DNA from 4 places in the Streptomyces sp. NPDC045899 genome. Region 3 is predicted to be linked to each of the others. Evidence: riboswitches for the same ligand, from Rfam matches in the RefSeq annotation. Region 3 holds a riboswitch; each other region holds the start of a gene.

Evidence for each region. A riboswitch is a leader RNA that binds a small molecule or an ion and turns the genes downstream of it on or off. The one in region 3 is predicted to bind cobalamin.
Region 1: linked by a shared signal. The riboswitch ahead of AC07FT_RS29465 (cobalamin biosynthesis protein) and the one ahead of AC07FT_RS17485 (energy-coupling factor ABC transporter permease) in region 3 are both predicted to bind cobalamin.
Region 2: linked by a shared signal. The riboswitch ahead of metE (5-methyltetrahydropteroyltriglutamate--homocysteine S-methyltransferase) and the one ahead of AC07FT_RS17485 (energy-coupling factor ABC transporter permease) in region 3 are both predicted to bind cobalamin.
Region 4: linked by a shared signal. The riboswitch ahead of cobN (cobaltochelatase subunit CobN) and the one ahead of AC07FT_RS17485 (energy-coupling factor ABC transporter permease) in region 3 are both predicted to bind cobalamin.

What each region holds. Positions count from the first base shown of each region.
Region 1 is NZ_JBWKKP010000025.1:93,448-99,284, forward strand. Features, by position in the region: gene AC07FT_RS29460 (cobyric acid synthase) at 1-1,197, opposite strand, end outside; gene AC07FT_RS29465 (cobalamin biosynthesis protein) at 1,194-2,192, opposite strand; cobalamin riboswitch at 2,349-2,500, opposite strand; gene AC07FT_RS29470 (hypothetical protein) at 2,708-2,974, opposite strand; gene AC07FT_RS29475 (inorganic phosphate transporter) at 2,988-4,289, opposite strand; gene AC07FT_RS29480 (class II aldolase/adducin family protein) at 4,653-5,339, shown strand; gene AC07FT_RS29485 (alpha/beta hydrolase) at 5,478-5,837, shown strand, end outside.
Region 2 is NZ_JBWKKP010000010.1:116,138-121,974, forward strand. Features, by position in the region: gene AC07FT_RS17050 (hypothetical protein) at 1-188, shown strand, start outside; gene AC07FT_RS17055 (GNAT family N-acetyltransferase) at 220-786, opposite strand; gene metE (5-methyltetrahydropteroyltriglutamate--homocysteine S-methyltransferase) at 880-3,198, opposite strand; cobalamin riboswitch at 3,363-3,581, opposite strand; gene AC07FT_RS17065 (3-hydroxybutyryl-CoA dehydrogenase) at 3,699-4,568, opposite strand; gene aceB (malate synthase A) at 4,565-5,837, opposite strand, start outside.
Region 3 is NZ_JBWKKP010000010.1:219,439-225,275, reverse strand. Features, by position in the region: gene AC07FT_RS17505 (ABC transporter permease) at 1-792, opposite strand, end outside; gene AC07FT_RS17500 (ABC transporter ATP-binding protein) at 786-1,589, opposite strand; gene AC07FT_RS17495 (sensor histidine kinase) at 1,803-3,125, shown strand; gene AC07FT_RS17490 (response regulator) at 3,083-3,715, shown strand; cobalamin riboswitch at 3,848-4,029, shown strand; gene AC07FT_RS17485 (energy-coupling factor ABC transporter permease) at 4,060-4,764, shown strand; gene AC07FT_RS17480 (energy-coupling factor ABC transporter substrate-binding protein) at 4,761-5,129, shown strand; gene cbiQ (cobalt ECF transporter T component CbiQ) at 5,136-5,837, shown strand, end outside.
Region 4 is NZ_JBWKKP010000005.1:384,496-390,332, reverse strand. Features, by position in the region: gene cobN (cobaltochelatase subunit CobN) at 1-2,758, opposite strand, end outside; cobalamin riboswitch at 2,791-2,940, opposite strand; gene cobG (precorrin-3B synthase) at 2,987-4,432, shown strand; gene AC07FT_RS10650 (precorrin-8X methylmutase) at 4,429-5,070, shown strand; gene AC07FT_RS10645 (precorrin-2 C(20)-methyltransferase) at 5,067-5,837, shown strand, end outside.

The DNA of each region.
Region 1 (5,837 bases), on a different contig from region 3:
CTCGTAGCCCTCCACCCGCTCGCCCAGGGCCTCGCCCACCGGCCGGGCGAGGGTCTTCTCCACCGCGAACCGCACCCGCACCGGCAGCAGTCCGAGGCCCTCCACCGTCCCGGCCCGTGACTCGACCTCGTCCTCGATACGCCGCCCCAGCACCTGGAAGCCACCGCAGATGCCCAGCACCGGCCGCCCCTCGGCGGCCCGCCGCACGAGGGCGTCCGCGAGCCCGCGCTCACGCAGCCACGCCAGCGCCCGGACCGTGCCGCGGGTGCCCGGCACCACCACCAGGTCGGCGTCGGCCAGTTCCTCGGGGCGGTCCACGAAACGCACCACCACACCCGGTTCGGCGGCCAGCGCGTCCACATCGGTGAAGTTGGACATCAGGGGTACGGCGGCCACCGCGACCCGGAGCACGTCCGCGCCGTGCGGCGGCGCGACCACGCTCTCGCGCACCGCGCCGCGCAGCGACACCCGCAGCCCGTCCTCCTCGTCGATGCCCAGACCGTGGGCGAACGGCAGCACGCCGAGCGTCGGCCGCCCGGTGAGCCCGCGCAGCATCTCCAGACCGGGCTCCAGCAGGGTCACATCGCCGCGGAACTTGTTGACCACATAACCGGCGATATGGCGCTGGTCCTCCGGGGACAGCAGCGCGGTGGTCCCGAAGAAGGACGCGAACACCCCGCCGCGGTCGATGTCCCCGACCACCACCGCCGGGATCCCGGCGGCCCGCGCCAGCCCCAGGTTCACGATGTCGGTACGGCGCAGATTGATCTCGGCGGGGCTGCCCGCGCCCTCGCAGATCACCGCGTCATGGGTGCTCCGCAGCTCCTCCAGACACGCGGTGACCGTCTCCAGCAGCCCTTCGCGCCGCTCCGCGTGGTAGCCGCGGGCGCTCATCTCGCCCACCGGCCTGCCCAGCAGCACCACCTGGCTGCTGCGGTCGCTGCCCGGCTTCAGCAGCACCGGGTTCATCAGCGCGCTGGGCTCCACGCGCGCGGCGGCCGCCTGCATGGCCTGCGCCCGTCCGATCTCCGCACCGTCCCGGGTGACGAAGGAGTTGAGCGACATGTTCTGCGCCTTGAACGGTGCCACCCGGACGCCCTTGCGCGTCAGCCAGCGGCAGATGCCCGCCGTGACCACGCTCTTGCCCGCGTCCGAGGTCGTCCCGGCGACGAGCAGCCCGCCCCCTGTTCCGCTCATCGTTTCCCTCTCCGCTCGCCCGGTCCGCCCGGGACCCCGCCCCTGTCGGACAGAACCCTGCCCACCACCAGCCGTGCCGTCACCGACGTCAGCAGGGCCAGCGCCCCCACCCGCCGCGACAGCCGCACCGCGCGGTCGATGTCGGCGGTGCGCACCGCCCGTCCGTCACCCAGCACCGGCCGGTGCTCGATCCGGCCGGCGTACGCGAGGGTGCCGCCGAGGCGCACCCCGAGGGCGCCCGCGAACGACGCCTCCACCGGGCCCGCGTTGGGGCTGGGGTGGCGCCCACCGTCCCGCCGCCAGGCCCGCCGGGCACCGCGCGGATCGGGGCCCGCGACCGTCGCCAGAACCGCTGTCAGCCGTGCGCCCGGCCAGCCCGCGACATCGTCCAGCCGGGCCGCGGCCCAGCCGAACCGGCGGTAGCGCGGGGACTTGTGGCCCACCATGGCGTCCAGGGTGTTCACGGCCCGGAAGGCGACGAGCCCGGGCACTCCGGCCACCGCCCCCCACACCAGGGCGCCCACCACGGCGTCGGAGGTGTTCTCCGCGACCGACTCCACCACCGCGCGGGCGATCGCCTGCGCGTCCAGTGCCTGCGGATCGCGTCCGCACAGGTGCGGCAGCCGCTCCCGGGCGGCCTCGACGTCCCCGGCGGCCAGCGCGCCGCCGACGGCGCGGGCCTCGCGCCCCAGCGTCGTACCGCCCAGCACGGCCCAGGTGGCGGCGGCGGTCAGGGCGATGTCGGCGCGGTGGCGCCCGGCCACCGCCCGTCCGGCACGCGTCAGCAGCGCGGCACCGGCGGCCGCGCCGCCCGCGCACAGCACGGTGTGCAGGGCCCCGTAACCGCGGTGGTCGCGCCACAGCCGGCGCTCGGCGGCCAGGGCGGCCCGCCCGAACGCGGCCACCGGGTGGCCGCGGCGGGGGTCGCCCGTGGCGAGGTCACCGAGGAAGCCGAGAGCGGCACCGCACGCGAACGAGGCGTGATCGGCACGCATCCCTCAGCCCGCCGTCGTGCCTCGGAAGAAGGGGGTGCGCGGGGTGTCCGCGTCCAGGGGGCCGCGGAGCGGCGGGGACGGCGGCGTGGCGGTGCCGGGCATGGCGGTATGTCCTCACTCAGGGTCCGCGCCCTGGTTCGACGTGACCGGCGGGGAGAGTCTCCTGGCTCCCGGATCCGCGGCTCTCCCGGTCTTCCAGCTCCGTGTACGGACCAGCCGTACGGACGAGCCGTGACCCCGTGCAGGCGATGGGAGAGCGCTCCCCGGTGACAGTGGCGGGACCGCGCCGGATTCGCACCGGCTTCCTCTGCTGCCGCCGTTTGGCTCCGGAAGTCCACCATGGGCCGCGAAGGGCCGTCAACTCGCCCATGACCTGCGACGCACGAGTGTGCCGAGGCCCACATGGGCCCCGCGCGGAGCACGAGCGACGGCCGCCGGGCGGGAGAGGCTGGTCAGCGTCTCCGGCCCGGCGGCCGTGGTGCTCTTCAGATGTCGCGGGAGGCGCCGGAGCGTCCTCAGGCGACGATCAGATAGATGCCGTACACCACCACCGCGGCGCACAGCGCGAAGCAGGCGTACGCGCCGGAGCGGGCGAGAGAGGACGCGCCGCCCCCCTGCGCCGGGACGCCGCCGGCGGTGGCGGTGGCCACGGCCGCTCCCTCGGGGCTGAGCGCCTTGCGGGAGGTGCCGATGATGCCGAGGGTGAAGACGCCCACCACTCCGACCGTCACCGCGAGGCTGACGCCGAAGACCTGGCCGAGTGCCGCCCAGTCGATGCTCATTCCATGGCTCCCTTTAGCTGCTGGTGCTGCTCGACGCCGCGGGGGCGGCCGAGCCGGCCGCCGCGACGGCCTTCGGCTGGTCGGTGGTGGTGTCGGAGACGGTGTCCGAGGAGGCGGTGCTGTCGGCGGTGGCGGCGGAGCCCACCGGCGGCGGGGCCACCGACTGGAGGGCGGCGGTGATGACACCCACCGGCTCGGCGGTGGCGCCCTGCTCGACCTCGTTGACGTTGGAGGCGTCCACCGGCTTGCGCCGGGAGAGCGCCCAGATGACCAGGCAGCCCGTGATGGCGAGCACGGCCACCGCCGTGATGCCCCAGTCGCCCTGGTCGGCCAGGAGCGCCGACCCGGCTGCGATCAGACCCGCGGCGGGCAGCGTCAGCACCCAGGCCGCGACCATCCGGCCCGCGGTCGACCAGCGCACCACACCGCCCTTGCGGCCGACGCCCGCGCCCATGACGGCACCGGAGCAGACCTGGGTGGTGGAGAGCGCGAAGCCGATGTGCGAGGAGGCGAGGATGACGGTCGCCGCGCCGGTCTGGGCGGCGAAGCCCTGCGGCGGCTGGATGTCGGTGATGCCCTTGCCCATGGTGCGGATGATCCGCCAGCCGCCCAGGTAGGTGCCCAGGGCGATGGCCAGACCGGCCGAGACGATGACCCACATCGGCGGGTCGGAGTCCGGCGCGATCACACCGCCGGTCACCAGCGCCAGGGTGATCACACCCATCGTCTTCTGCGCGTCGTTGGTGCCGTGGGCGAGGGAGACCAGGGCGGCCGAGGCGATCTGCCCGGCGCGGTAGCCCTTGGCGGTGTCCTCGGCGGCGCGGCCACGTCCGAGCCGGTAGGTGAGCCGGGTCGCGACGATCGTGGCGATACCCGCCACCAGCGGAGCGGCGACGGCCGGGATGAGGACCTTCATGACGATCGCGTCCCCGTTGACCCCGTCGATGCCGACCGAGGCCACGGTGGCGCCGATCAGGCCGCCGAAGAGGGCGTGCGAGGAGCTGGACGGCAGCCCGGCGAGCCAGGTCACCAGGTTCCAGAGGATGGCTCCGACCAGACCCGCGAAGATCACTTCGGGCCGGATGCCGGAGTCCTCGTCGAGGATGCCCCCGGAGATGGTCTTGGCGACCTCCACGGACAGGAAGGCGCCGATCAGATTGAGGACGGCCGACATCGCCACTGCCACCCGGGGACCGAGCGCGCCTGTGGAGATGGTGGTGGCCATGGCATTGGCTGTGTCGTGGAAGCCGTTCGTGAAGTCGAACACCAAGGCCGTGATGATCACGATCCCGATGAGAAGCGTGATGTGTTCCATACACCCGGTCAATCAGTTCGAAGGTCTGTAGTGGCACGGTGAACGTAAGGAAACTGGGTGAACGAAAGGTTAACGAGGGCGGGCGCCGGGGTGACGCGGTGGAAAGGGTGCGGCATCGGTCGGCCACCGGGCGTATTTCCTGCCGCCACAAGGAGTTTGGGAACCGTACACCCACGTCCCTCCCGCCCCGTACGACCCACCCCACCCGCCCCACCGCCCCCACCCGGGTGAACGCCGCGCTACGACCCCCGATCGTGCCCGGTTCGAACACGGCCCGCGCGACACCGCGCCCCGGCCTGATTCCGCCCCCGTCCCCGCCCCGGCGGACGGGCGGCTGCGAAGATCGGGACGGAGGTGAGGCGTATGGCACAGGAACGATCCGCCCGGCAGCCGCGGCCGCGGCTGACCCAGCCCCTGCGGCAGGCATGGGGACAGGTGGTGCGGACCGCCCGCAGGACCAACGCCGAGGGGCTGGTCGTCGGGACCTCGGGCAATGTCTCGGCCCGGGTCGGCGACACCGTCCTGGTGACCCCCAGCGGGGTGCCCTACGACCGGCTCGGCCCGCGCGACGCCGTCGCCGTCGACCTCGACGGCGAGCAGGTGCTCGGCACGCTCGCACCCACCAGCGAGCTGCCCATGCACCTGGCCGTCTACCGCGCCACGGACGCCCGGGCCATCGTCCACACCCACGCCGTCCACGCCACGGCCGTCTCCACCCTCGTCGACGAACTCCCGGCCATCCACTACATGACCGGGGTGCTCGGCGGACCGGTGCGGGTCGCCGAATACGCCCTGTACGGGACCGACGAGTTGGCCGAGCGGATGCTCGAGGCGCTGCGCGACCGCTCCGGCTGTCTGCTGCGCAACCACGGCACCGTCGTCCACGGCGCCACCCTGGACCAGGCGTACGACCGCACCGCGCAGCTGGAGTGGATGTGCCAGGTCTGGCTGGCCGCCTCCGCCGTCCCCGGCCGCACCCCCGCGCTGATCCCGCCGGACGAGCTGGCGCGCGCCGCCGACAAGCTGCGCGGCTACGGCCAGCCCGGCTGAGCCGTCCACCGGCCGGTCCGTCCACCTGCCGGTCCGTCCACCGCCGTGCCGCTGCTCGCGGTGTCTTTGCCTGCCGGGTCTCACTCCGCCGGGTACGCCCGCTGGCCAGCGGGCGCCCGGCCCACCACACTGGGAGGGATGCGTCTGCGGACAGCGGCGGCCGCGGCCGCCGGCACCCTGCTCAGCGCCGGTGTGGCTGCGGTGGCGGCCGGACGGTACGGCACCGACGCTGCGCTCCGGCCCGCCCTCGACCGCCCGCTGCCGAACGAGCCCCCGCTCACGGTGCACGCGGCCGAGCCCGGCCGGATCACCCTGACCCGCTCCCTCGCCTCGCTGCGCCCCGGCACCTACGGACTGGCCGGCCCGGCCTGCCACGCCGTCATCGGCCCGGTCCTTCAGGACGCGCCGAGCCCGGCCGACTGCGTGGTGCGCCGCCTGGAGCGGGTGACCCACGGCAGCCTCGACCCCGGCGACCGGGTGCGGCTCACCCCCCAGGTG
Region 2 (5,837 bases), 100 kb from region 3:
GCTCCACCGCGGCCCTGAACGACCGGGCTTCGCTGCACCGTCTGGAGGAGAAGGTGTACGCCGGGGTGATCCGGCCCGCCCTTCCCCCGCACGATGTGATGCGGCTGCGGGGCTGTATCGAGGACGCCTCGACGAACCGTGCCACGGCGAGTGTCCTCGGTGAGGGTCAGGCCGGGCCCCGGCACTGAGGGAGCCGGCGTGGCGGAACCGTCGCCCCGGTCAGGTGCGGGGCGCGGTTTCCGGCGGTGCGGGGCGGTCCAGGCGCCAGATCACGTCGACACCGCTGCCCGAGGGTGCCGCGGGTGGCGGCGCCTGGTCACGCCGGACTTCGGTGAATCCCAGTCGGCGCGGGACGCCACTGCTGGGGGTGTTGGCCAGGTCGTGCGTGATCTCCAGGTAGGCCACGTCCGGCCGGGCGAACATCTCGGCCATCATGGCGGCCGTCGCGCGGGTGGCGATGCCCTCGCCGACGGCGGCGGGATGCAGCCAGTAGCCCAGCCGCCATCCCTGGGGTTCGGCCCCGGGGTAGACCTGGCACATGCCGATGAGCGTGCCGTCCCTGGCGATGGCGTAGTTGTAGGACTCGCCGCTCTCCCACTTGGCCACGTACTTCGACAGCAGCTCCCGGGTGTGCTGTTCGCTGTGGTCGGCGACCCAGGGCATCCACGGGCGCAGATGTTCCAGGGACTCCTCGATCAGTGCGCACGCGGGAGCGACATCGCGCTCGCCCCGCCAGCGTCGCAGGACGACGTCCCCGCACTCGATGCTCTCACTCGGCCGTTCCATGACAGCCATGATCGATCCGTGGGCGGTGCACCGCAACGGGATGGGGGCCGGGACCCCTTGGTCGGGCGTCCCGGCCCCCGCCGCCGGTAGCCGTCAGGAGGAGGGCAGTTCACCCCGGACCGTACGGGCCGCGGTAACCAGGTTCTCCAGCGAGTCACGCGTCTCCGGCCAGCCGCGGGTCTTCAGACCGCAGTCGGGGTTGACCCACAGCCGCTCGGCCGGGATGGCCCGCAGACCGGTCCGCAGGAGTCCGGCCGCTTCCTCCGCGCTCGGCACGCGCGGGGAGTGGATGTCGTACACACCGGGTCCGGCCTCACGCGGATAGCCGTGGGCGGCCAGTTCGCGGGCGACCTGCATATGGGAGCGGGCCGCCTCCAGGCTGATGACATCGGCGTCGAGGTCGTCGATCGCCTGGACGATGTCGCCGAACTCGGCGTAGCACATATGGGTGTGGATCTGGGTGTCCGGACGCACCCCGGAGGTGGTGAGCCGGAACGCCTCGGTGGCCCAGGCCAGATAGCCGGGGCGGTCGGCGGCGCGCAGCGGCAGCGTCTCGCGCAGCGCGGGTTCGTCGACCTGGATGACGGAGGACCCGGTGGCCTCCAGGTCGTTCACCTCGTCCCGCAGGGCGAGCGCCACCTGGCGGGCCGTCTCCGCGACCGGCTGGTCGTCGCGGACGAAGGACCAGGCCAGCATGGTCACCGGTCCGGTGAGCATGCCCTTGACCGGGCGGTCGGTGAGGGACTGGGCGTAGGTCGTCCAGCGCACCGTCATCGGTTCGGGGCGGGAGATGTCCCCGGCCAGCAGCGGCGGGCGGACGTAGCGGGTCCCGTAGGACTGGACCCAGCCGTGCTGGGTGGCGAGGTAGCCGGTGAGCTGCTCGGCGAAGTACTGCACCATGTCGTTGCGCTCGGCCTCGCCGTGCACCAGGACGTCCAGTCCGGCCTTCTCCTGGAAGGAGATCACCGCCTGGATCTCCGCCGTGATCCGCTCCTCGTACCCGGCGGTGTCGATCCGGCCCGCGCGGAGGTCGGCCCGCGCGGTGCGCAGCTCATCGGTCTGCGGGAACGAGCCGATGGTCGTGGTGGGCAGCAGCGGCAGGCCCAGATGGGCGCGCTGGGCGGCGGACCGCTCGGCGTACGGCTGGGACCGGCGGGCGTCGGCCCCGGTGGTGGCGGCAGCGCGCGCCCGGACGGCCGGGTCATGGGTGATCGGCGAACCCGCGCGGGAGGCCAGATCGGCGCGGTTCGCGGAGAGTTCGGCGGCGATCGTGTGGGTTCCCCGGGCGAGGCCCTTGGCGAGGGTGACGATCTCCCGTGTCTTCTGCCGTGCGAAGGAGAGCCAGCGCAGGATCTGCGGCGCGATGTCGCGCTCCACGGCGGCGTCCAGCGGGACGTGCAGAAGCGAGCAGGACGCGGACACATCGACCTGGCCCGCCAGCCCCAGCAGGGTGCCGAGCGTCGAGAGTGCGGCCGACAGGTCGTTCACCCAGATGTTGCGGCCGTTGACGACCCCGGCGACCAGGCGCTTGCCGGGCAGACCGCCGACAGCCGCGAGATCCTCGAGGTTGGCGGCGGCGGCCTCGGTGAAGTCCAGGGCCAGACCCTCGACCGGGGCCTTGGCCAGGACGGGCAGGGCGTCGCCCAGACGGTCGAAGTAGGAGGCGATGAGCAGCTTGGGGCGGTCGGGAAGGGCGCCGAGGTCGCGGTAGGCCCGGGCCGCGGCGTTGAGCTCGGCCGGGGTGCGGTCCTGGACGAGGGCGGGTTCGTCCAGCTGTACCCACTCCGCCCCGGCGGCCCGCAGATCGGCCAGGACCTCCGCGTACACCGGCAGCAGCCGGTCCAGGAGGGTGAGCGGGTCGAAGTCCGCGGCCACCCCGGGCGCGGGCTTGGCCAGCAGCAGATAGGTGACCGGGCCGACCAGGACCGGACGGGCCGTCAGCCCCTGGGTCAGCGCCTCCGTCAGCTCGGCGACCTGCTTGGCGGAGTCGGCCGTGAAGACCGTGTCCGGCCCCAGCTCGGGGACCAGATAGTGGTAGTTGGTGTCGAACCACTTGGTCATCTCCAGCGGCGCCACGTCCTGGGTGCCGCGCGCCATCGCGAAGTAGCCGTCGAGCGGATCGGCCGCGACGGCGTCCCGGTGGCGGTCGGGGATCGCACCCACCATGACGGTGGTGTCCAGGACGTGGTCGTAGTAGGAGAAGTCACCGGTGGGCACCTCGTGGATGCCCGCTCCGGCCAGCTGCCGCCAGTTCGTCCGGCGCAGTTCCGCGGCGGTGTCGCGGAGGGCGTCGGCGGTGACGCGGCCCTTCCAGTAGCCCTCGATCGCCTTCTTCAGTTCCCGGTTCTGGCCCTGACGGGGGTAGCCGTACACGGTGGCCCGTGCTGCCGCGGCTGCGGGCTTGGTGGTCACGGAGATCTCCTTCGCGAGATGAATCCCTGAGATCCCGGGGACGGGACGAGAGCGCGAAGGGGTGACGTACCGGGACGGTCGACCTCGCGCGCAACGGCGCGGTCGTCCACCTGGTATGTTCGCCGACCCGCCCTCGAGGTCACCGGATGTCCGGGTACGCGTCGTACGCACCCGGGCAGTTGGCAGGTCTTCGGACTCACGGGCACGTCCTCAAGGGGAGGACACCTACTGGCCGTCGCTTCCCAGGCCCTCCTCGGGCCCAGTGCGTATGACGGCGGTCGTTCCCGCTCACCGCTGCGGGGCAGTCCCGGATTCCCACCGGGTTCCCTCTTGCGACGCCTCCCGCCTGGCGGACGGGGCGAACCAGCTGCACCGGCCACCCTAAGGGGCCGCCCGCCGATGTGGTGGGACCCGTCCAGCATGCTGAGGGTGAGCTGAGACACCCCATCGGTGCGCGGGGGCCCGGCGGGCGGGCCCCTCGGCCCGGTCCGCCGGGTCGCTCACCCCTGGCCGTACGCATGGAACCCGCGGCCGGTCTTGCGGCCCAGCAGCCGTGCCTCCACCATCCGCTGGAGCAGTGGGGGAGGCGCGTAGAGGGGTTCCTTGAACTCGTCGTACAGCGAGCCGGCGATCGAGGCGAGCGTGTCGAGCCCGATCAGGTCCGCGAGCTTGAGCGGGCCCATGGGGTGGGCGCAGCCCAGCTCCATGCCCGCGTCGATGTCGGCGGCGGTGGCGAAGCCGGACTCCGCCATCCGGACGGCCGAGAGCAGATAGGGGATCAGCAGGGCGTTGACGACGAAGCCCGCCCGGTCCCGGGAGCGGATGACCGTCTTGCCCAGAGTGCGCGAGGCGAATTCCTCGACCGCGGTGACCGTCTCCGGGGCGGTGTGCAGCGAGGTCACCACCTCCACCAGGGGCAGCACCGGGACGGGGTTGAAGAAGTGCAGTCCGACGACCCGGTCGGCGCGGCTGGTGGCCATGCCCAGGCGCATCACGGGGATCGAGGAGGTGTTGGTGGCCAGAACGGCCGCCGGATCCTCGACGGTCTTGTCGAGCGCGGCGAACACCTCGGCCTTGGCGTCGGCGTTCTCGATCACCGCCTCGATGACGAGCTGCCGGTCGGACAGATCCTCCAGACTGCCGGTGAAGACCAGGCGGGACAGGGCGTCCCGGGCCGCGGTCCGCTCCAGCCCGCCCCGCCGCACCGCCCGGTCCAGCGAGGCGGTGACGCGCTCCCGGGCGGTACGCGCGGCCGTGGCGTCGGCCTCACAGACCACCGTGTCCAGCCCGGCCCGTGCGCACACCTCGGCGATGCCCGCGCCCATCTGACCGCCGCCGACCACTCCCACGCGCCGGATGTCCCCGCTCATGCCCGTACCTCCGCACGGCGCACGAGGTGGGCGGCGTAGGCGTCCGGGGTGAAGAACAGCGGCAACTCGCCGCACAGCGCGGTGCGTTCGAAGAGTGCCCGCACCTCGTCGCACGGTGCCCATGGATACGCGGCACCGAGCGCGGCGACTTCGTCATCGAGCAGGCGCAGCACCGTCGCCCGGTCGATGACCCGGTGCCGCAGCCATTGCCAGATCTGCACCCGGGCGATCTCGGCGGTGGCCGCGTCCTCCATCAGACCGTCGAGGGCGACGGCGCCCTGGCCGCGCAGCCAGGCGGCGTAGTAGCGCAGCGCGACCGAGACGTTGGTGCGCACGCCCTCCGGTGTGGGCGGTCCGCTGATCCGGCGCACCGACAGCAGGTCCACCGCCGTCACCTCCACGTCGTCGCGCGTCCGGTCGAGCTGATGGGGCCGGTCGCCCAGCACTCCGTCGAACACCTCGCGGCACACCGGCACCAGTCCGGGATGGGCGACCCAGGAGCCGTCGAATCCGTCCTCGGCCTCGCGCTCCTTGTCCAGCCGCACCGTGGCGAGCGCCGCCTCGTGCGCGGCCGGGTCCTTGCCCGGCACCTGCGCGGCCATTCCGCCGATGGCGTGGGCACTCCGCTTGTGGCAGGTGCGCACCAGCAGTTCGGTGCAGGCCCGCAGGAAGGGTGCCGCCATCGTCACCTTCGCGCGGTCCGGCAGCAGGAAGTCGGTGCGGTGGCCGAAGGTCTTGATCAGGCTGAACAGATAGTCCCAGCGGCCCGCGTTGAGACCGGAGCTGTGCTCGCGCAGCTCGTAGAGGATCTCCTCCATCTCGAAGGCGGCAGTGATCGTCTCGATGAGGACGGTGGCGCGGACGGTGCCCCGGGGAATGCCCAGCAGATCCTGCGCGGTACGGAAGATGTCGTTCCAGAGCCGGGCCTCGTAGCGGTTCTCCAGCTTCGGCAGGTAGAAGTACGGTCCGTGTCCGGCGTCGATCTGCCGCTGGGCGCAGTGGAAGAAGTACAGACCGAAGTCGACGAGCGCGGCGGGCACCGGTTCGCCGTCGGCCTCCAGATGCGCCTCGTCCAGGTGCCAGCCGCGCGGCCGGACCACGATGGTGGCCAGCTGATCGCGCGCGGCGAGCCGGTACTCCTTGCCGTCCGCGGTGGTGAAGTCGATGCGCCGCTCGATGGCGTCCAGCAGCGTCAGCTGGCCGCCGATCACATTGTCCCAGGTGGGTGCGGTGGCATCCTCGAAGTCGGCCATCCACACCCGGGCACCG
Region 3 (5,837 bases):
GACCCCGAACGCGAAGGTGGACGCCACCACGAAGGCGGACACGAAGGCGGTGACGCCACCAGCCGTGCCGAACAGGGCGTTCATCGCCGTCAGCGCCTCCTTGTCGCGGTCCGGGCGGGGGTCGGCCGCCCGGCGCGCGTCCCCCGTCAGCACCCGGACACCCTCGCTGCCGCGTACCGCCGCGCGCACGGCGGCGGCGTCGGCGCGCACGACGAGCTGCACACTGCGCGGGGACAGCGCGGCGGCGCGCCGGTCGGTGAAGAAGACGGCGTGTTCGAACCCGCCACCGGTGACGGTGCCGACGACGCGGACGGTGCCGCGGTCGGTGCGCACGCGCTCACCGGGCCGGGCCCACCCGCCGCTGACGACGACCTCGTCGCCGGTGCGGGGCGCACGCCCCGCCTCGATCGCGTACCGGCCGAACGGGGCCGTGGACCAGGGGTGGCCCACCAGGTCACCGGGCGCGCCCCGGGCCCGCACCCCGAACGACCGGTCCTCGACGACGGTGCCCAGCCCGCGCAGTTCCGCCACAGTGGCCACGGGCACGGGGCGCGGCTGCGTGAGCGGATGGACCCGCTGCCCGGCGGCCGTGGGGACGCGGAGGGTGTCCGCGCCCCGCACCACGACCGGCGCGCCCGCGAACCGCTCGGGTCCGCGGTCGGGCGGGTCCAGCGACGAGGCGAGGGCCAGGCCCATCACGGCGACCAGCGCGACCCCCAGGGCGAGTGCGACGAAACTGCCGGCGAAGGTGGTCCAGCGGGTGCGCACGGTGTGGAAGGCGACACTCAGCACGGGGCGGCCTCCAGACGGGTCATCCGGGCGGCGATGTCCTCGGCCCGTGCCCCGGCCAGTTCACCGCTCACCCGTCCGTCGGCCAGGAACACCACCCGGTCGGCGAACGCGGCGGCGACCGGGTCGTGCGTGACCATGACGACCGTCCGGCCGTCCCCGTCGACCGTGGCGCGCAGCAGACCGAGCACCTCACGGCCGGTCCGCGAGTCCAGCGCACCGGTGGGCTCGTCGCCGAAGAGCACATCGGGGCGGGTGATCAGGGCGCGGGCCAGGGCGACCCGTTGCTGCTGCCCGCCGGAGAGCTCCGCCGGACGGTGCCGCGCCCGGTCCGCGAGACCGACCTGACGGAGCGCCTCGCGCACCCGGGCCGGGGAGGGGCGGCGCCCGGCGAGCCGCAGCGGCAGTCCCACGTTCTGCTCCGCGGTCAGCGACGGCAGCAGGTTGAACGCCTGGAAGACGAACCCGATATGCGCGCGGCGCAGCAGGGTCAGCCGGGTCTCGCCGAGCCCCGTCAGCTCCGTCCCGCATACGGTGACCGTGCCCGAGGTGGGGCGGTCCAGCCCGGCGGCGCACTGCAACAGTGTCGACTTGCCCGAGCCGGAGGGGCCCATGACGGCGGTGAAGGTGCCGCGGGGGAAGGTGATGGAGACCTGGTCGAGCGCCCGCACCTCCTCCGGGCCCGACCGGTGGTGTCTGCTGACCGAACGCAGCCGGACGGCGTCGGCCCGTTCCTGTCCGTCCGTCCGTGCCCGCCCGTCCGTCTGCCGTCCGCGCCGGCCCGTGCCCCACAGCGTCATCGGGTGCCGCCTCCCTGTCCCTGGTTCCATCGGCGGTCCAACGAAACCGCGCGGGGGCCGTCCACCGCAGTACGGCGGGATCGAGAGCGGGGGTAGGGCCTGCCCTACCCTCCGCACTCCCCCTGGGGCGATGGCGGTGGCCCGAGCGGGCCTTCTACGGTGACGCCCATGCACCCGGTGACCTCCGTGGCCCCCCGGAACGTGTGGCGGGCCATGTCCGCACGGGGCTTCCTGCTGTCCTCATGGCCGTGGCGCGCGGCCGGTTATCTGCTCACCGGCGCGGTGACCGGTGCCGTCACGCTCGTGGGCGTCACGGCACTGGTGGCGCTGGGCAGTGTGCTCGCGCTCGTGCTCGTGGGGCTGCCGCTGCTGGTCCTCGCCGCCCTCGCCGGACTCCCGGTGGGCCGGGTGGAGCGGTACCGGCTGCGGCTGATCGACCGGGAGCCGGCCCCCGACCCGCACCTCGTCCCCGATGCGCACGGTCTGCGGTCCTGGCTGACGACCCGTCTGCGGGAGCAGGCCACCCGGCGGGAGCTCGGCTACGTGCTGCTGTTGGCCGTCCTGCTGTGGCCGGTCGACGCCCTCGTGGTCATGGGCGCGCTGCTGCTCCCGCTGTCCGTGGTGGCGACACCGCTGCTGATGGCCACGGTCGGGGGCGGCCAGGAGGCCAAGGTGGTGAAGCTGTGGACCGTCACCGCCTGGCCGACCGCGTGCGCGGTCGCCCTGCTCGGTCTGGTCCTCCTGGCCCTGGGCGGCTATGTCCTGGGGGCCGCGGCCGGTGCCAGGGCCGCGCTGGCGCGGCTCCTGGTCGCCCCGCGTGAGGCGGCCCTCGGCGCGCGGGTCGTCGAACTGGCCCGCTCCCGTGTCCGGTTGGTGAACGCGTTCGAGGCCGAACGGCGCCGTATCGAGCGTGATCTGCACGACGGTGCGCAGCAGCGGCTGGTGGCGCTGACGATGACGCTCGGTCTGGCCCGCCTCGACACCCCGCCGGGCCCCCTCGCCGACCGGCTCGCCAAGGCCCATCAGGAGGCGGGAGCGGCACTGGCGGAGCTGCGCGAGCTCATCCACGGCATCCATCCCCAGGTCCTCACGGACTTCGGCCTCGGGGCGGCGGTGGCCGATGCCGCGGACCGCTCCCCGGTCCCGGTGGACGTGGACCTGGACCTGCCGGGACGGCTGCCGCGGGCGGTGGAGGCGGCCGCGTACTTCGTGGTCCGCGAGGCCCTCGTCAACACGGCCAGGCACAGCGGGGCGAGCCGGGCGGAGGTGAGCGGCGGGCACCGGGACGGACGGCTGGTCCTGCGGGTGCGCGACGACGGCGGGGGTGGCGCCGACCCGGGTGCGGGCAGCGGGCTGACCGGACTCGCGGACCGGGTGTCGGTGCTCGATGGCAGACTCTCCCTGTCCAGCCCGCCGGGCGGGCCGACCCTGGTGTGTGTGGAGTTTCCTTGCGAACCGACCGACAGCGATCCTCCGGCCGGCCTCTGCGCGTCGTGCTCGCCGAGGACGGTGTGCTGCTGCGGGAAGGGCTCGTAGAGCTGCTCGGCCGGTGCGGACATACGGTGGTCGCGGCCGTCGGTGACGCCCCGGCGCTGGTGGCCGCCGTCGAGGAGCACGCGCCGGACATCGTGGTGACCGATGTCCGGATGCCGCCGGGGTTCCAGGACGAGGGACTGCACGCGGCGGTGCGGCTGCGTGAGCGGCGGCCCGCCCTGCCCGTCCTGGTGCTCAGTCAGTACGTGCAGCGGGCGTATGCCTCGGACCTGCTGGACTCCGGTGACGGCACCGGCGTCGGCTATCTGCTGAAGGACCGGGTGGGGCAGGTCGAGGAGTTCATGGACGCCCTGGGCGCGGTCGCCGACGGCGGCACCGTGGTCGACCCCGAGGTGGTGCGCCAACTGCTGCGCCGGCGCCGCGATCCGCTGGAGCGGCTCACCCCGCGCGAACGGGAGGTCCTCGCCCTGATCGCGGAAGGCCGGTCCAACGCCGCGATCGCCCGTGCGCTGGTGGTGTCCGACGCGGCCGTGGGCAAGCACATCAGCGGCATCCTCACCAAACTGGACCTCCCGCCGGGCGAGGACACCCACCGCCGGGTGCTCGCCGTGCTGGCGTATCTACGGGCCTGAGGACGAGCCGCCCCACGGGCGTGAGGACGAGCGGAGCGGGTGGTTCCGAACCCACCCGAACCCGGCCGTACCGCGCGACCGGCGTGCGACCGCGCGCCCCCGAGCGCGCTTGTCACCACCCCGATCCGGGCATTACTGTCACCACGCCTTGGTGAACGGGAAATCGGTGTGATGCCGGTGCGGCCCTCGCCACTGTGATCGGGAAGTCCGGCTCCGGCCCTCGCGGGCAGCCACTGGGTCCTCGGACCCGGGAAGGCGGAGCACGGGCGGTGGTACCCGTAAGCCAGGAGACCGGCCGAGGCGCGTCGTCCATCCACGAGGTGCTGGAGAGGGTCTGCTGAACCATGCACATAGCCGAGGGTTTCCTGCCTCCGGCGCACGCGATCGCCTGGGGCGTCGCGTCCGCGCCTTTCGTCGTCCACGGAGTACGGTCACTCACCCGTGAGGTCAAGGAGCATCCGGAGAGCACCCTGCTCCTCGGCGCCTCCGGAGCCTTCACCTTCGTTCTGTCGGCCCTCAAACTGCCCTCGGTGACCGGGAGCTGTTCCCATCCGACCGGCACCGGGCTGGGTGCCATCCTGTTCCGCCCGCCGATCATGGCGGTACTGGGCACGATCACCCTGCTCTTCCAGGCGCTGCTGCTCGCGCACGGCGGGCTGACCACGCTCGGCGCCAACGTCTTCTCGATGGCGATCGTCGGGCCGTGGGCCGGTTACGCGGTGTACCGGCTGCTGCGGCGGGCCGGGGTACCGCTGATGGTCACCGTGTTCTTCGCCGCGTTCGTGGCCGATCTGTCCACCTACTGCGTCACCAGCGTGCAGCTCGCCCTCGCCTTCCCGGACCCGAGCAGCGGGTTCCTGGGCGCGCTCGGCAAGTTCGGCTCCATCTTCGCCGTCACCCAGATCCCGCTCGCGGTCAGTGAGGGATTCCTCACGGTGCTCGTGATGCGCCTGCTCGCGCAGTCCAGCAAGGGTGAGCTGACCCGGCTGGGCGTGTTCCCGGCCGATGAGCGGAAGCGGACCGAGACGACCGAGGCGGTGGCCCGATGAGCCGTAACACGAAGATCAACGCCCTGCTGCTGCTCGCGGTGGCGGCGCTCGCGATCGTGCCACTGGCCCTGGGGCTCGGCGACCACAAGGAGGAGCCCTTCACAGGCTCCGACGCCGAGGCGGAGACCGCGATCACCGAGCTGAAGCCCGACTACGAGCCGTGGTTCTCACCGCTCTACGAACCGCCGTCGGGGGAGATCGAGTCGGCCCTGTTCGCCCTTCAGGCGGCCCTGGGCGCCGGCGTCCTCGCCTACTACTTCGGTCTGCGCCGGGGACGGCGCCAGGGCGAGCAGCGCGCCCAGGAGCGGCAGGAGGCCGAGAGCGCGTCCGTGGCCGCCCGGGAGCCGGACGACGAGAGCGTCTGAGCCCCCGTGCTGCCGATCGACGAGGCGGCGCACAGCAGTCGCTGGCGCCGCCGTCATCCCGTGGACAAGGCCGTGCTCGGACTCGGCCTGACCGTACTCGCGATCTCGTTGCCGCCCTGGCCCGGCGCGGCCCTGGTGATGGTGACGGCGCTGACCGTACTGCTCGGCCCGGCGGGTGTGCCGGGGCGGCGGCTGTGGCGCGCCTACCGCGTTCCGCTGGGCTTCTGTGTGACCGGGGCGGCCACCCTGCTGGTGCGGGTCGGCGGCGACGGCTTCGTGGGCCTCGCCGACGGGGGCCCGGAACGCGCGGGAGAGCTGCTGCTGCGCACCTCCGCCGCGTCCCTCGGGGTGCTGCTGTTCGCGTTCACCACCCCGATGTCCGATCTGCTGCCGCGGCTGGTGCGGGCCGGAGTGCCCGCGCCGGTGGTGGACGTCGCCCTCGTGACGTACCGGATGAGCTTCCTGCTGCTGGACTCCGTGCGCAGCGTGCGGCAGGCGCAGGCGGCCCGGCTGGGACACACCACCCGGGCCGCCGCCTGGCGCTCGCTCGCCGGGCTCGGCGCCACGGCGTTCGTCCGGGCCTTCGACCGGGCGGCGCGGCTCCAGAACGGGCTGGCCGGGCGCGGTTACGACGGCACCCTGCGGGTCCTGGTGCCCGAGGCCCGGGTCTCCGTCCGCTTCACCACGGCGAGCGCCGCGCTGCTGGCC
Region 4 (5,837 bases), on a different contig from region 3:
GGAAGAAACCGCTGATGCGCAGGGTGACATCGATGCGCGGACGGCCGAGCTGGGCGGGTTCGACGGGCTCGAGCCCGGTCACCCGGCGCGAGGCGTCGTCCCACACCGGCCGGATGCCCAGCAGCGCCAGCGCCTCGGCCACGTCGTCGCCGGAGGTGCGCATCGCGCTGGTGCCCCACAGCGAGAGACCGACGGAGGTCGGCCACTGGCCGTCGTTGTCGGCGCGGTAGCGCTCCAGGAGCGAGTCGGCGAGCGCCTGGCCGGTCTCCCAGGCCAGCCGGCTGGGCACGGCCTTGGGGTCGACGGAGTAGAAGTTGCGGCCGGTCGGCAGCACGTTGACCAGACCGCGCAGCGGGGAGCCGGAGGGGCCCGCCGGGACGAAACCGCCGCCGAGCGCGTGCACGGCGTGGTCGATCTCGTCGGTGGTGGCGGCCAGGCGCGGCACCACCTCGCGGGCGGCGAAGTCGAGGATGGCGGTGACCGCGGCGCGCTGCTCGTCCGGCAGGACGAGGACGGCTTTCTCGACCGCGTCGGGGGCCCAGTCCGCGTCCTCCATCGCCTGGACCAGCGCGCGGGCGCGCTCCTCGGCGTCATCGGCGCCGGTGCGGGTGGCGGCCGACTCGTCCAGTCCGAGTGCCTCGCGCAGACCGGGCAGCGCGGTGGTGCCGCCCCAGATCTGGCGGGCGCGCAGGATCGCGAGCACCAGGTTGACGCGCCCGGGGCCGCCGGGGGCGGCACCGAGGACGTGCAGACCGTCGCGGATCTGGGCGTCCTTGACCTCGCACAGCCAGCCGTCGACGTGGAGCAGGAAGTCGTCGAAGCCGTCGTCGTCGGGACGGTCCTCTAGGCCGAGGTCGTGGTCCAGCCTGGCGGCCTGGATCAGGGTCCAGATCTGGGCGCGGATGGCGGGCAGCTTCGCCGGGTCCATCGAGGAGATGGCGGCGTACTCGTCGAGCAGCTGCTCCAGCCGCGCGATGTCGCCGTAGGAGTCGGCGCGGGCCATCGGCGGCACCAGGTGGTCGATCAGGGTGGCGTGCACGCGGCGCTTGGCCTGGGTGCCCTCGCCCGGGTCGTTGACCAGGAACGGGTAGATCAGCGGCAGATCGCCGAGCGCGGCGTCGGGGCCGCAGGCGGCGGACAGTCCGGCGTTCTTGCCGGGCAGCCACTCCAGGTTTCCGTGCTTGCCCAGGTGGACCATGGCGTCGGCACCGAAGCCGCCGTCCGCCTGCGGGGTGGCCATCCAGCGGTAGGCGGCCAGGTAGTGGTGGGAGGGCGGCAGATCGGGATCGTGGTAGATGGCGATGGGGTTCTCGCCGAAGCCGCGCGGCGGCTGGATGACCACCAGCAGATTGCCGTGGCGCAGCGCGGCCAGGACGATGTCGCCGTCCGGGTTGCGGCTGGTGTCGACGAACATCCCGCCGGGCGGCGGGCCCCAGTGCTCCTCGACCGCGTCGCGCAACTGCGCGGGCAGGGTGGCGTACCAGCGGCGGTAGTCGGCGGCGGGGACGCGGACCGGGTTGGCGGCGAGCTGCTCCTCGGTGAGCCACTCCTGGTCGTGGCCGCCGGCGTCGATGAGGGCGCGGATCAGTTCGTCGCCGTCGCCGGAGACCAGGCCCGGAAGGGCGTCCGGCCCGTCCTCGGGGCCGAGGTCGTAGCCCTCGGCCCGCAGGCGGCGCAGCAGGGCGACGGCGCTGGCGGGGGTGTCGAGGCCGACGGCGTTGCCGATGCGGGAGTGCTTGGTCGGGTAGGCGGAGAGGACCAGTGCAAGACGCTTGTCGGCCGCGGGTATGTGGCGCAGCCGGGCGTGCCGTACCGCGATCCCGGCGACCCGGGCGGCGCGCTCGGGGTCGGCGACGTAGACGGGCAGTCCGTCCTCGTCGACCTCCTTGAAGGAGAACGGCACGGTGATGAGGCGGCCGTCGAACTCGGGGACGGCGACCTGGGTCGCGGCGTCCAGCGGGGAGAGCCCCTCGTCGTTCTCCTCCCAGGCGGTGCGCGAGCCGGTCAGGCACAGCGCCTGGAGCACGGGGACGTCGAGCCGGGCGAGCGCGCCCGCGTCCCACGACTCGTCGTCGCCGCCCGCGGAGGCGTCGGCGGGCCGGGTGCCACCGGCGGCGAGCACGGTGGTGACGACCGCGTCGGCCGCGCCGAGGGCCTCGATCAGCTCGGGCTCGGGCGCCCGCAGCGAGGCGACGAACAGCGGGAGCGGACGGCCCCCGGCGTCCTCCACGGCCCGGCACAGGGCCTCGACGAAGGCCGTGTTGCCGCTCATGTGGTGGGCTCGGTAGTAGAGCACCGCGACGGTGGGGCCGGTGGTGGTGCGCGCGGTGCGCTCCAGCGGGCCCCAGGTGGGGGCGGGGGCGGGCGGTTCGAAGCCGTGGCCGGTGAGCAGCACGGTGTCGGAGAGGAAGCGGGCCAGCTGCTCCAGGTTTCCGGGGCCGCCGTGGGCGAGGTAGGCGTGGGCCTCGGCGGCGATGCCGACCGGGACCGTGGACGCCTCCATGAGCTGGGCGTCCGGGGCCTGTTCACCGGTGAGGACCACCACGGGGCGGTCACCCGCGAGCAGGGTGTCCAGGCCCTCCTGCCAGGCGCGGATCCCGCCGAGCAGCCGTACGACGACGAGGTCGGCGCCCTCGAGCAGGCCGGGCAGGTCGTCGAGTGCGAGCCGGGCCGGGTTGGCCAGGCGGTACGGCACCGGGCCCGTGGCGGCACGGGCGCTGAGCAGGTCGGTGTCGGACGTCGACAGCAGCAGGATCATGACTGGGCGCCTTCCTCGGGGTCCGCGCCCCGGGCGGGTTGAAGACGGCGGGAGTTCCTGGCTCGCGCGGCTGCTGCCGTGCTCACAGTGGCGGGACCGCGCCGGAATCTCACCGGCTTCCTCCCCTGACGCCGTCAGTTGCGTCCGGCGGGTCAGGACGACCCGCCGCTCAGCATAGTAAGCGTTGCTGACCTGCCACGGGACGGTGAGGGCCGGGCGATCGTCGGTATGCTCGCCGCCATGCCCCTCCCCCCGACAACCGTCCCACCTGGGGATCAAACGCCCGCCACCGGTGTCCGGGCCCGCTCCGCCACGGACCGGACGGTCTCCGCGGACCGTGGCGGGCGTGATGACGCATGCCCCGGCGCACTGCGGCTCCACCCGGCGCACGACGGCGCACTGGCCCGTGTCCGGCTGCCCGGCGGCCTGTTGACAGGACGTCAGGCGCGGACGCTGGCGGCGGTGGCGGAGGAGCTGGGCGACGGCCGGCTCGACCTCACCTCCCGGGGAAACGTCCAGCTGCGGGGGCTTGCCGAAGGGTGCGGGGCACCCCTGGCGGAGCGGTTGCGGTCGGCGGGGCTGCTGCCGTCGGACGCGCACGACCGGGTGCGCAACATCGTGGCGTCACCGCTGAGCGGCCTGGACGGCGCCGGGCACACCGACACCTCGGTGTGGGCGCGGGAGTTGGACACACTGCTGTGCACGGCGGGGTCCGGCGAGTTGAGGGCTTTGTCGGGGTTGTCGGGTCGGTTCCTGTTCGCGCTGGACGACGGACGGGGTGATGTCGCCGCCCTGGGCGCCGATGTGACATTGATCGCAACGCCGGGCGGCGGAGCCGTCCTGGGGGTGGGTGCCGCCGGATCCGGGGGGCTGCGCATCGCGGCGGAGGACGCCCCGCGGGCCGCCGCGCTGGCGGCCGTGGAATTCCTGACGAGAGCGGAGGAAAGCGGCATCCGGGCCTGGCGGGCGCGGGAGCTCCCCGCACAACACGCCGTGACGGCCGCCGGGTTGGCGGCGCGACTCGCCGGGGCGGGCATCGGACAGGAACCGGACACCGGCGCCTGCGGTGCCGGACTGGACACGGCGCCCGGCCCATGGACGGAACCCTGCCTTCCCTCCCCCGGTCCGGTGCCCGGCCCGCACGGCCGCCACGCGGTGTCCGTGGCCGTACCGCTCGGCCGGATGAGCGCCGCCCAGTGGCGGCTGCTCGCCGCGCTCGCCTCCCGGGACGGGGCCGATGAGCTGCGTGTGACACCCTGGCGCGGCGTGGTGATCCCCGGATTCACCCCGGGGGCCGCCCGCTCCGCGGCGGACGAACTGGCCGGAGCCGGGCTGGTGACCGATCCCGGCTCACCGTGGCTCGGTGTCGGGGCCTGCACCGGGCTGCCCGGCTGCGCGAAGTCGCTGACCGATGTGCGCGCCGACGCCGGGCGGACGGTGGCGCGGACCACCGCGGGCGGCGAACGGCGTACCGTGCCGCTGCCGGTGTACTTCTCCGGCTGTGAGCGGCGCTGCGGTCATCCCGGCGGCCGCTGGGTGGACGCGCTGGCGACCGGCACGGGCTACCGGATCACCGTACGGGGCACATCCGGGACGCCCGGTGACCCGGACGGCACGGACGTGACAGCAGAGCAGGTGGCCGACGCCGTGGCGGCGGCCCGCGGAACGAGATGATCGAGGGCACAGTGTTCGACTACGAGAAGGACGGGGCGGCCATCTACCGCGCGTCCTTTGCCACCATCCGCGCCGAGGCGGATCTCGGCGGTCTCCCCGCCGATGTGAGCCAGGTCGCGGTGCGGATGATCCACGCCTGCGGCATGGTCGACCTGGTCCAGGACCTCGGGTACTCGCCCGAGGTGGTCTCCCGCGCCCGTGCCGCGCTGCGTTCCGGCGCGCCCATCCTGTGCGACGCGCAGATGGTCGCCAGCGGTGTCACCCGCAAGCGGCTGCCCGCCGACAACGACGTGGTGTGCACCCTGTCCGATCCCGGGGTGCCGGAGCTGGCCCGCCGGATGGGCACCACGCGCAGCGCCGCCGCGCTGGAGCTGTGGCGGGACCGGCTGGAGGGTTCGGTGGTGGCTGTCGGCAACGCCCCCACCGCGCTCTTCCGGCTGCTGGAGATGATCGAGGAGGGCGCGCCGCGCCCGGCCGCCGTCATCGGTGTGCCGGTCGGCTTCATCGGCGCGGCCGAGTCCAAGGAGGCGCTGGCCGGACATCCGGCGGCGCTTGACCATCTGGTGGTGCGCGGCCGACGCGGTGGCAGCGCCATGGCCGCGGCCGCGGTCAACGCGATAGCGAGCGAGGCAGAGTGAGCGAGCAGCAGCAGGGCCGGCTCTACGGTGTGGGGCTCGGCCCCGGCGACCCGTCCCTGATGACGGTACGGGCCGTGGAGGTCATCGCCGAGGCCGATGTCATCGCCTACCACAGCGCGCGGCACGGCCGGAGCATCGCGCGTTCCATCGCCGATCGGTATCTGCGGCCCGACCACATCGAGGAGCGGCTGGTCTACCCGGTCACCACGGAGACCACCGACCACCCCGGCGGCTACCGCGGGGCGATGGAGGAGTTCTACGCCGAGGCGTCCGCGCGGCTCGCGGCCCATCTGGACGCCGGGCGCACGGTCGCGGTGCTCGCGGAGGGCGATCCGCTCTTCTACGGCTCCTATATGCACATGCACAAGCGGCTGGCCGACCGCTACCCCACCGAGGTGATCCCCGGGGTCACCTCGGTGAGCGCGGCGGCCGCGCGGCTCGGCACCCCGCTGGTGGAGGGCGAGGAGGTGCTGACGGTCCTTCCCGGCACCCTGCCCGAGGAGGAGTTGACGGCACGGCTGGCCTCCGCGGACGCCGCGGCCGTGATGAAGCTCGGCCGCACCTTCCCGACCGTGCGCCGCGCCCTGGAGCGTTCGGGACGGCTGGCGGACGCGCGGTACGTCGAGCGCGCCACGATGGGCGCGGAGCGCACCGCGCCGCTGGCCGAGGTGGATCCCGGGACGGTGCCCTACTTCTCGGTGGCGGTGCTGCCGAGCCGGGTCGGCACGGTCACCATGACTGGCGCGGCGGACCCGGTGGCCGGGGAC